Regions from separate parts of the Streptomyces sp. NPDC058401 genome, predicted to be linked through region 1. Evidence: riboswitches for the same ligand, from Rfam matches in the RefSeq annotation. Region 1 holds a riboswitch; each other region holds the start of a gene.
What was found. Region 1 has a riboswitch for thiamine pyrophosphate ahead of thiC (phosphomethylpyrimidine synthase ThiC). Riboswitches for the same ligand answer to the same signal wherever they lie in the genome.

Region 1 (3,269 bases):
GACTGGCGCGCACTCGACGAACTCGCGGTGGCCGCCTACTGGACCGGGGAGTACGAGGAGTCGTTGGACTGCTGCCAACTCCTGCTCCAGGGCGGCAAACTGCCCGCCGACCAGCAGGACCGGGTCCTCGCCAACCTCGAGTTCGCGCGGCGCAAGCTGGGCGTGGGCTCCCCGGCCTTCGCCTGACGTACGCAACGGCGGCCCGCGACTCCCCCCTCGGTGTCGCGGGCCGTCCGTATGTGCCTCAGCGGGAGGTCAGTCCGCCAGCGGCAGGTACACGCGGTTGCCCGCGGCCGCGAACTCGGCGGACTTCTCCGCCATGCCCGCCTCGATCTCCTCGGCGCCCAGGTCGCCGCCGTGCTGGCGGCGGATGTCCTGGGAGATCTTCATCGAGCAGAACTTCGGACCGCACATGGAGCAGAAGTGCGCGGTCTTGGCCGGCTCGGCCGGGAGGGTCTCGTCGTGGAACTCACGGGCCGTGACCGGGTCGAGGGCCAGGTTGAACTGGTCCTCCCAGCGGAACTCGAACCGCGCGTCCGACAGGGCGTCGTCCCACTCCTGGGCGCCCGGGTGGCCCTTGGCCAGGTCCGCCGCGTGGGCCGCGATCTTGTACGTGATGACACCGGTCTTCACGTCATCGCGGTTCGGCAGGCCCAGGTGCTCCTTGGGCGTGACGTAGCAGAGCATCGCGGTGCCCCACCAGGCGATCATCGCGGCGCCGATGCCCGAGGTGATGTGGTCGTACGCGGGCGCGACGTCGGTGGTCAGCGGGCCGAGCGTGTAGAACGGCGCCTCTTCGCAGATCTCCTGCTGAAGGTCGATGTTCTCCTTGATCTTGTGCATCGGGACGTGCCCGGGGCCCTCGATCATCGTCTGCACGTTGTGGCGCTTGGCGATGGTGTTGAGCTCGCCCAGCGTCTTCAGCTCCGCGAACTGCGCCGCGTCGTTGGCGTCCGCGATGGAACCGGGGCGCAGGCCGTCACCCAGGGAGTACGTGACGTCGTACGCCGCGAGGATCTCGCAGAGCTCCTCGAAGTTCGTGTAGAGGAAGTTCTCCTTGTGGTGCGCCAGGCACCAGGCGGCCATGATCGAGCCGCCGCGCGAGACGATGCCGGTCTTGCGGCGCGCGGTGAGCGGCACGTACGACAGCAGCACGCCGGCGTGGACCGTCATGTAGTCGACGCCCTGCTCGGCCTGCTCGATGACCGTGTCCTTGTAGATCTCCCAGGTCAGGTCCTCGGCGCGGCCGTCGACCTTCTCCAGCGCCTGGTACAGCGGCACGGTGCCGATCGGCACGGGAGAATTGCGCAGCACCCACTCGCGGGTGGTGTGGATGTTGCGGCCGGTGGAGAGGTCCATGACCGTGTCGGCGCCCCACTTGGTCGCCCAGGTCATCTTGTCCACCTCCTCCTCGATCGAGGAGGTGACCGCGGAGTTGCCGATGTTGGCGTTGACCTTCACCAGGAACCGCTTGCCGATGATCATCGGCTCGATCTCGGGGTGGTTCACGTTGACCGGCATGACCGCGCGGCCTGCGGCGATCTCCTCGCGGACGACCTCGGGGGAGACGTTCTCGCGGATCGCGACGTACTCCATCTCCGGGGTGATCTCGCCCCGGCGGGCGTACGCGAGCTGCGTGACCGCGGCGCCGCCACGGCCCCGGCGGGGCTGGCGCGGACGGCCCGGGAAGACCGCGTCGAGGTTCTTGAGGCCACCGCGCGGCGAGGTGTGCTTGATGCCGTCGTCCTCGGGGCGCACGGGGCGGCCCGAGTACTCCTCGGTGTCGCCGCGGCTGATGATCCAGTTCTCGCGCAGCGGCGGCAGGCCCCGGCGCACGTCCGTCTCGATCTGCGGGTCGGTGTACGGCCCGGACGTGTCGTAGAGCGTCACGTCCTTGCCGTTGGTGAGGTGGACCTGACGAACCGGCACCCGGATGTCGGGGCGGGAGCCCGCCACGTACCCCTTGTGCCAGCCGGGCTGGCGCTCGGTCTGGCCGTCGGCGTCCTGGCTGACGGCAGGCGTGCGTGCGTCCTGAATGGTCATGAGACCTAATCTCCCTACGCCGGCATTACCCGGTAACAGGTTCGGCGGTCGACGCAGCCTCTTCCCGTACGCATATTCGAATGCGAACGGTGATCAGCGCCCTCTCAGCCCGGTGCTCCGAGCTCCCGCGTTGTGCAAAGTAGCCCCCACGCTAGCGTCATGTGTGGCGTGCTGAACAGTGGGCCCCCTCATCTGTTGCGATGATCAGCCAGTGACGTCCTCGCCGCAGCCCCCCACCGAACCCACGGATCCCGCTGGTCACGCAGGTCACTCCAGCCACGCTGACCACGCGCACGCGGACCCCGGTCACTCGCCCGCCGCCCCTTCCGGCCACTCCCACGGCCATGCGCACAGCCACGGCCCGGCGGCCCCCGTCTCGAAGCACCTGCGCAAGGTGATCGCGGCCGTGCTGATCCCCTTCGCCACGGCCGTCGTGATCGGCATGGTGGTGCTCTGGCCCGGTGGTGCGCCGGGTCACGAGCGCACCGGCGTCGGCTTCGACCGGCAGACCCAGCAGGGCACGGTCGTCGCGCTCCAGCACGTCGACTGCAAATCCGTGAACGCCGCACAGGTACCGCCGACCGGCGACGCCTCCACTCCCGAGGGGCGCGAGGCCATCGCCGCGCAGAACGGCGAGTGCAAGAAGGCCACGGTCAAGGTCGGCAGCGGCCCCGACAAGGGCCGCGAGTTCATCGAGATCATCCAGCCGGGCGCACCACGGCAGTTGACGGACGGCCAGGACGTGGTGGTCGCCTACGCGCCGGACGCGCCCCGGGACCTCCAGTACTCCGTGATCGACGTGAACCGCAAGCTGCCGATGGCCCTGCTCGCCGGCATCTTCGCCCTCTCGGTCGTCATCGTCGGGCGGATGCGCGGACTGTTCGCGCTCATCGCCCTCGTCGTCAGCTTCGCGGTGCTGACCCTCTTCATCCTCCCGGCGATCCTGCAGGGGTCGAATCCGCTGGTCGTGGCCGTGGTCGGAGCCAGCGCGATCATGCTGATCGCGCTCTACATGTGCCACGGACTGACGGCCCGGACCTCGGTGGCGGTCCTCGGCACCATCATCTCGCTGCTGCTGATCGGCCTGCTGGGCTCGCTGTTCATCGACTGGGCGTTCCTCAGCGGCAACACGGACGACAACACCGGGCTGATCCACGGGCTCTACCCGAACATCGACATGAGCGGTTTGCTGCTTGCTGGTGTCATCATCGGATCGCTCGGCGTGC
Region 2 (3,269 bases), on a different contig from region 1:
CGGGGAATCCATGATCAAGCGGGATCTCGGGATCAAGGACATGGGCACCCTGCTGCCGGGCCACGGCGGGATCATGGACCGGCTGGACTCCCTGCTTCCGACGGCCCCCGTGGTGTGGCTGCTGCTGGCCCTGTTCGTCGGCACCGGCTGACCTGCGAAAAGGCGCCCGTGCAGGCGGGGCGGTTACTCTTGGAGGGCGCGCTGCTTCTGCGGCGCGCCTTTCGTCTTACAAGGAGTACCTGCCATGGCCCGCCCTGTACCGGGAGAGCTCACTTTCGTCGCCCCTCGTGGAGCGAAGAAGCCGCCCCGGCACCTCGCCGACCTCACCCCCGAGGAGCGCCGGGAGGCGGTCGCCGCGATCGGTGAGAAGCCCTTCCGGGCCAAGCAGCTCTCCCAGCACTACTTCGCCCGGTACACGCACGACCCGGCCGAGTGGACCGACATCCCCGCCGCCTCGCGCGAGAAGCTCCAGCAGGAGCTGCTGCCGGACCTGATGAACGTCCTGCGCCACATCTCCTGCGATGACGACACCACCCGCAAGACCCTGTGGAAGCTGCACGACGGCACGCTCGTCGAGTCCGTGCTGATGCGCTACCCGGACCGGGTCACCATGTGCATCTCCTCGCAGGCCGGCTGCGGCATGAACTGCCCGTTCTGCGCCACCGGCCAGGCCGGCCTCGACCGCAACCTGTCGACCGCCGAGATCGTCCACCAGATCGTCGACGGCATGCGCGCCCTGCGCGACGGCGAGGTCCCCGGCGGGCCCGCCCGGCTGTCGAACATCGTCTTCATGGGCATGGGCGAGCCGCTCGCCAACTACAACCGTGTCGTCGGCGCCATCCGCCGCCTCACCGACCCGGAGCCCGACGGCCTGGGCCTGTCCCAGCGCGGGATCACCGTCTCCACCGTGGGCCTGGTCCCGGCGATGCACCGCTTCGCCGACGAGGGCTTCAAGTGCCGCCTCGCCGTCTCCCTGCACGCCCCGGACGACGAGCTGCGCGACACCCTGGTCCCGGTGAACACCCGCTGGAACGTCCGCGAGGTGCTCGGTGCGGCATGGGAGTACGCGGAGAAGTCCGGCCGCCGGATCTCCATCGAGTACGCCCTGATCCGCGACATCAACGACCAGGCCTGGCGCGGTGACCTGCTCGGCAAGCTGCTCAAGGGCAAGCGCGTGCACGTCAACCTGATCCCGCTGAACCCGACGCCCGGCTCGAAGTGGACCGCCTCGCGGCCCGAGGACGAGAAGGCGTTCGTGGACGCCATCGCCCGCCACGGCGTGCCCGTGACCGTCCGCGACACCCGCGGGCAGGAGATCGACGGGGCGTGCGGCCAGCTCGCCGCCTCGGAGCGCTGATTTTCGCCAGTTGAGGTTTGCTTTCGGCCACGGGGTACCCTGTGGCCGAACAACCAATTTCATATTCCGACAGGGGAGCGCCACAGCGCTGAGAGTGCGGTATCCGTCACCGCAGACCCTCTGAACCTCGCCCCGGTCATTCGGGGTAGGAAGTTCGGTCACCACTCAAGCTGTTGCGCCCTGCCCGGCGTCCGCTCCACAGAGCGCCGGGCAGGGCCGCGTCTTCTCCTGGACATCCCAGGAGGAATGCACCAATGAGCACCACCAAGAAGCTGGCGGGCGTCGCGCTCGCGGCCGCGCTCGGCGTCACCACGCTCAGCGCCTGCGGCGGCGACGCCAAGGACAAGGCCGCGGACGACAAGACGATCACCCTCGTCTCGCACGACTCCTTCAACGTGACCGACACGGTCCTCAAGGAGTTCGAGCAGCAGAGCGGCTACACCGTCAAGGTCCTGAAGTCGGGCGACGCCGGCGCGGCCCTGAACCAGGAGATCCTCACCAAGGGCTCCCCGCGCGGCGACGTGTTCTTCGGCGTCGACAACACCCTCCTCTCCCGCGCCCTCGACAACGGCATCTTCACGCCGTACGAGGCCAAGGGGCTGGCCGACGTGAAGCCCGAGTTCGTGCTCGACAAGGAGCACCGGGTCACCCCGGTCGACTCCGGAGACATCTGCGTCAACTACGACAAGGCCTACTTCGCCGACAAGAAGCTCGCCCCGCCGCAGACGCTGGACGACCTGATCAAGCCGGAGTACAAGAACCTCCTGGTCACCGAGAACGCCGCGACCTCCTCGCCCGGCCTCGGCTTCCTCCTCGCCTCCGTCGGCAAGTACGGGGACGCGGGCTGGGAGGGCTACTGGAGCAAGCTCAAGGCCAACGGCGTCGAGGTGGTCGACGGCTGGGAGCAGGCCTACAACGAGCGGTTCTCCGGCTCGGCCGGCGGCAAGAAGGCCAAGGGCGACCGCCCGCTGGTCGTCTCCTACGCCTCCAGCCCGCCGGTCGAGGTCCTGTACGGCGAGCCGCAGCCGGCCGAGGCCCCCACGGGCGTCGCGACGGGCACCTGCTTCCGGCAGACCGAGTTCGCCGGTCTGCTCAAGGGCGCGAAGAACGAGAAGGGCGGCAAGGCGCTCCTGGACTTCCTGATCTCCAAGAAGTTCCAGGAGGACATGCCGCTCCAGATGTTCGTGAACCCGGTGACCAAGGACGCGGTCCTGCCCGAGCTGTTCACCAAGCACGGCGTGGTCATCGAGAAGCCCGAGACGGTCGCCCCGGAGGCCATCGCCAAGAACCGTGACCAGTGGGTCAAGGCCTGGTCCGCCCTCGTCGTGAAGTAGGACGAGTGAGCGGCGTTCCGAAGGAGAGCGGGCGGGCCACGGCCGTCAGGCTCGGTCTGATGGCCGTGCCGCTCGTCTTCTTCGGGCTGTTCTTCGCGTACCCCGTCGCCGCGATCGTCGGGCGCGGGCTCAAGACGGACGCCGGCTGGCAGTTCGGCCGGATCGGCGAGGTGCTGGCCCGGCCCGACATCGGCGACGTGCTCTGGTTCACCACCTGGCAGGCGCTCGCGTCCACGGCGCTCACGCTCCTGATCGCACTCCCCGGCGCGTACGTCTTCGCGCGCTTCGAGTTCCCCGGCAAACAGCTGCTGCGGGCGCTCGTCACGGTGCCGTTCGTGCTGCCGACCGTCGTGGTCGGCACCGCGTTCCTGGCGCTCGTGGGGCGGAACGGTCTGCTGGACGAGGTGTGGGGGATCCGCCTCGACACGACCGTCTGGGCGATCCTGCTCGCGCACGTCTTCTTCAACTACGCCGTGGTCATCCGCACGGTCGGCGGGCTGTGGGCGCAGCTGGACCCGCGCCAGGAGGAGGCCGCCCGGGTGCTCGGCGCCGGGCGGTTCGCCGCCTGGCGCCGGGTG
Region 3 (3,269 bases), on a different contig from region 1:
TTCGCCGGTGGTCAGCAGGTCCGCCATCACGTCCCCGGTCAGCGGGGTCAGCAGGACCCCGTTGCGGTAGTGCCCGGTGGCCAGGTGGAGGCCGGGGAGTTCGGTCGGGCCGAGGAGGGGGGCGTTGTCCGGTGATCCGGGGCGCAGCCCCGCCCGGGTTTCCACCAGGGGGAGTTCGGTGATCCCCGGCACCAGTTCGTGGGCGTCGCGCAGGAGTTCGTAGACCCCGCCCGCCGTGACGGTGGTGTCCCAGCCGAGTTCCTCGCTGGTGGCGCCGACGACGAGTTCGCCGTTCTCGCGGGGCACGAGGTAGACGTGGCTGCCGCGCACCACGGCCCGTACGGTCCGCGACAGGAACGGCGCGTAGGACGGTGGCACCGAGAGGCGCAGCACCTGCCCCTTCACCGGCCGTACGGGGGCCACGGCCTCGGGCGGTACGCCGTCCAGCCGGCCGCTGAGCGAGCCCGCCGCCAGCACCACCTGGTCGGCGCGCAGCTCCGTACCGTCCGCGTCGTCGAGGACCGCGCCGCAGGCCCGGTCGGCGGCGGTCAGCAGCCGGGCCGCGCCGGCGCGGTGCAGGGTGACGCCGGCCCGTTCGCAGGCGGCCAGCAGGGCGGCGGCGAGGCGGCGGGGGTCGACCTGGTGGTCGCCGTCCACGCGCAGGCCGCCGCGTACGCCCGGAGCCAGCATCGGTTCCAGGCGGCGGCACTCGCGGCCGGTCAGCCACTCGGACTCCAGGCCGCAGCGGCGCTGGAGGGCGTGCAGCTCGCGCAGGTGCAGCCGGTCGTCGGCGTCGAGGGCGACGGCGAGGGTGCCGCAGGCGCGGTAGCCGATGTCCATGCCGCCGCTGGCTTCGGCGAGCTCGGCGGCGAACGCGGGGTAGCGGGCGGCGGAGGCGAGGTTGAGCCCGAGCAGGGTCTCCTCGCCGTAGTGCAGCTCGGTGACGGCGGCCAGCATGCCGGCCGCGACCTGGGCGGCGCCGCCGCCGGGGTCCGGATCGGCCAGCGCGGTGCGCAGCCCGCGCCGGGCCGCCCGCCAGGCGGTGACCAGGCCGATGATGCCGCCCCCGATGACGAGGACGTCGTGGCCGGGACTCCGGCCGTTCCGATATGAATGCATGGGCGTCCAGCCCCTCCCTTCGCCGGCATGACCCGGATCAGGTTCGTACGGTCGGAGGCCGGCCAGCCTCCCTCTCAGCCCGGTGCGCCCGGACTCCCGCGATAGGTTCGGTGCCAGAGTAACGCCGAGGCCGACGGCCGGTAAGGCTGCCTCCCCGGTGCCGGGGTGTGCCCGGCTCGCGGGAGGTTCCCGCCCGCTATTCCTGACGGACCGTCAGTTGATTAGGCTGGGCCGCGTGAGCGAGCAGACGGAACAGCAGACGCAACAGGCCGGCACCCCTCCGCGCGGAGTCGTGATCGTCGGCGCCGGCATGGCCGGGGTCCAGACAGCCGTCGCCCTGCGGGAACAGGGCTGGACCGGCCCCGTCACCCTGCTGGGGGCCGAACCCCACCAGCCCTACGACCGGCCCCCGCTGTCCAAGGCGGTGCTCCTCGGCAAGGCGGAGGACTCGGCCTTCGACGTCGACTTCGAAGAGCTCCGCATCGAGCTCCGGCTCGGCGTCGAGGTCACCGGGCTGCGCCCCGCCGACCGCGAGGTGGACACCGAGGCGGGCCCGGTCCCGTACGAGGTCCTCGCACTGGCGACCGGCGCCCTCCCGCTGACCCTGCCCGGCGCGGAGGGAGTCCCCGGGGTGCACCTGCTGCGCACCCTGGACGACGCGGCCCGGCTGCGGCCCGTCCTCGCGGCCGGCTCGGCGGTCGTCGTGGTCGGGGCCGGCTGGATCGGCGCGGAATTCGCCACCGCCGCCCGAGAGGCGGGCTGCGCGGTGACGGTCGTCGAGGCGGCCGACCGGGTGCTGGCGGGCGCGCTGCCCGCGGAGGTCGCCGAACCGATGGGGCGCTGGTACGCCCAGGCCGGCGCCGAGCTGCTGACCGGCGCGCGGGTGGCCTCCGTGGAGGCGGGCCGGGTCCTCCTCGCCGACGGGCGGGCACTGCCGGCCGGGGCGGTGGTGGTGGGCATCGGAGCCCGGCCGGCCACCGGATGGCTGGCGGGATCGGGAGTGGAGCTCGGTGCGGACGGGGCGGTGGTCGCCGACGAGCGGCTGCGCACCTCCGTGCCCGGGGTGTACGCGGTGGGGGACTGCGCCTCGTTCCCCTCGGGCCGCTACGGGTCCCGGCTGCTGGTGCACCACTGGGACAACGCCCTCCAGGGGCCGCGGGTGGTCGCCGCGGACATCGTGGCCGGGGGCTCCGGGGAGCAGGTCTACGACCCGGTGCCGTACTTCTGGTCGGAGCAGTTCGGCCGCTTCGTGCAGTACGCGGGGCACCACGGCGCCGCGGACGCGCTGGTGTGGCGCGGCTCCGCGGCGGACGACACCTGGTCGGTGTGCTGGCTGCGGGACGGGCGGCTGGTCGCGGTCCTCGCGGTGGGGCGGCCGCGTGACCTGGCGCAGGGGCGACGGCTCATCGAGTCGGGGGTCGCGGTGGACCCGGCGAAGGTTGCGGACCCGGGGGTTGCGCTGAAGTCAGCGCTGGGCTGACCCGGCGCTGACCCGGCGGGGCGCGGGTCGGGAACGGGTTCCGCCGGGGTACGGGGCCCTGGGCGCCCGGGCCCCGAGCCCCTGACCCGGCCCGGCCCGGGTCGGGCTGCGCCGGCTCCCGTTCCGGGCCCGCACCGTGCGGGTCCGGCCCCGCGGGGGAAGTCCCCTACCCGCCCTTCGCCCGTTCCCCGGGCTCCGCCCGGACCCGCTTCGGGGCTGCGCCCCGGGTCCCGTTCCTCGGGCTGCGCCCGGGCCTGCTTCGGGGCTGCGCCCCGGGTCCCGCCCCAGGGCTCTGCCCCGGACTGCGCGTCCCCGGCCCGGTTCCCCGGGTGCCCGGACCCGTTTGGGGCTTCGCCCCCGGGCCTGCGCCCGTCCCGATTCCCGGGCCTGCGCCCATCCCGAGTCCGTCCCGATGGCGGCTCGCTCCGGACCCGTCCGGCCCGTCTCCGGCCCCGGTCGCGGGGCCGCCGGGCCCCGGACGGGGTCGCTCGGGTACCGGCGGCCGCGGTGAGATGGCAGGCTTGTGCTCGTGACCGAGATTGACGCAAAGATCGATGCCCTTGTTCCCGCCTGGCTGTACCTCCCCGACATCGCGGAGATGCTCGACATCGAAGTGACCAAGGTTCGCCAGCTGGTCAAGGAAGGTCAGCTGCTCGCGGTGCGCCGCGGC

Region 2: it holds a riboswitch for thiamine pyrophosphate, as region 1 does, so the genes downstream of both, ACFWNV_RS09165 (thiamine ABC transporter substrate binding subunit) here and thiC (phosphomethylpyrimidine synthase ThiC) in region 1, are expected to answer to the same signal.
Region 3: it holds a riboswitch for thiamine pyrophosphate, as region 1 does, so the genes downstream of both, thiO (glycine oxidase ThiO) here and thiC (phosphomethylpyrimidine synthase ThiC) in region 1, are expected to answer to the same signal.

What each region holds. Positions count from the first base shown of each region.
Region 1 is NZ_JBHXKA010000006.1:72,491-75,759, reverse strand. It holds gene ACFWNV_RS03830 (glycosyltransferase) at 1-186, shown strand, start outside; gene thiC (phosphomethylpyrimidine synthase ThiC) at 256-2,043, opposite strand; TPP riboswitch at 2,038-2,182, opposite strand; gene ACFWNV_RS03820 (YibE/F family protein) at 2,255-3,269, shown strand, end outside.
Region 2 is NZ_JBHXKA010000017.1:51,427-54,695, reverse strand. It holds gene ACFWNV_RS09175 (phosphatidate cytidylyltransferase) at 1-151, shown strand, start outside; gene rlmN (23S rRNA (adenine(2503)-C(2))-methyltransferase RlmN) at 245-1,357, shown strand; TPP riboswitch at 1,419-1,527, shown strand; gene ACFWNV_RS09165 (thiamine ABC transporter substrate binding subunit) at 1,612-2,691, shown strand; gene ACFWNV_RS09160 (ABC transporter permease) at 2,751-3,269, shown strand, end outside.
Region 3 is NZ_JBHXKA010000068.1:19,031-22,299, reverse strand. It holds gene thiO (glycine oxidase ThiO) at 1-1,119, opposite strand, end outside; TPP riboswitch at 1,117-1,229, opposite strand; gene ACFWNV_RS23965 (NAD(P)/FAD-dependent oxidoreductase) at 1,355-2,599, shown strand; gene ACFWNV_RS23960 (Rv2175c family DNA-binding protein) at 3,129-3,269, shown strand, end outside.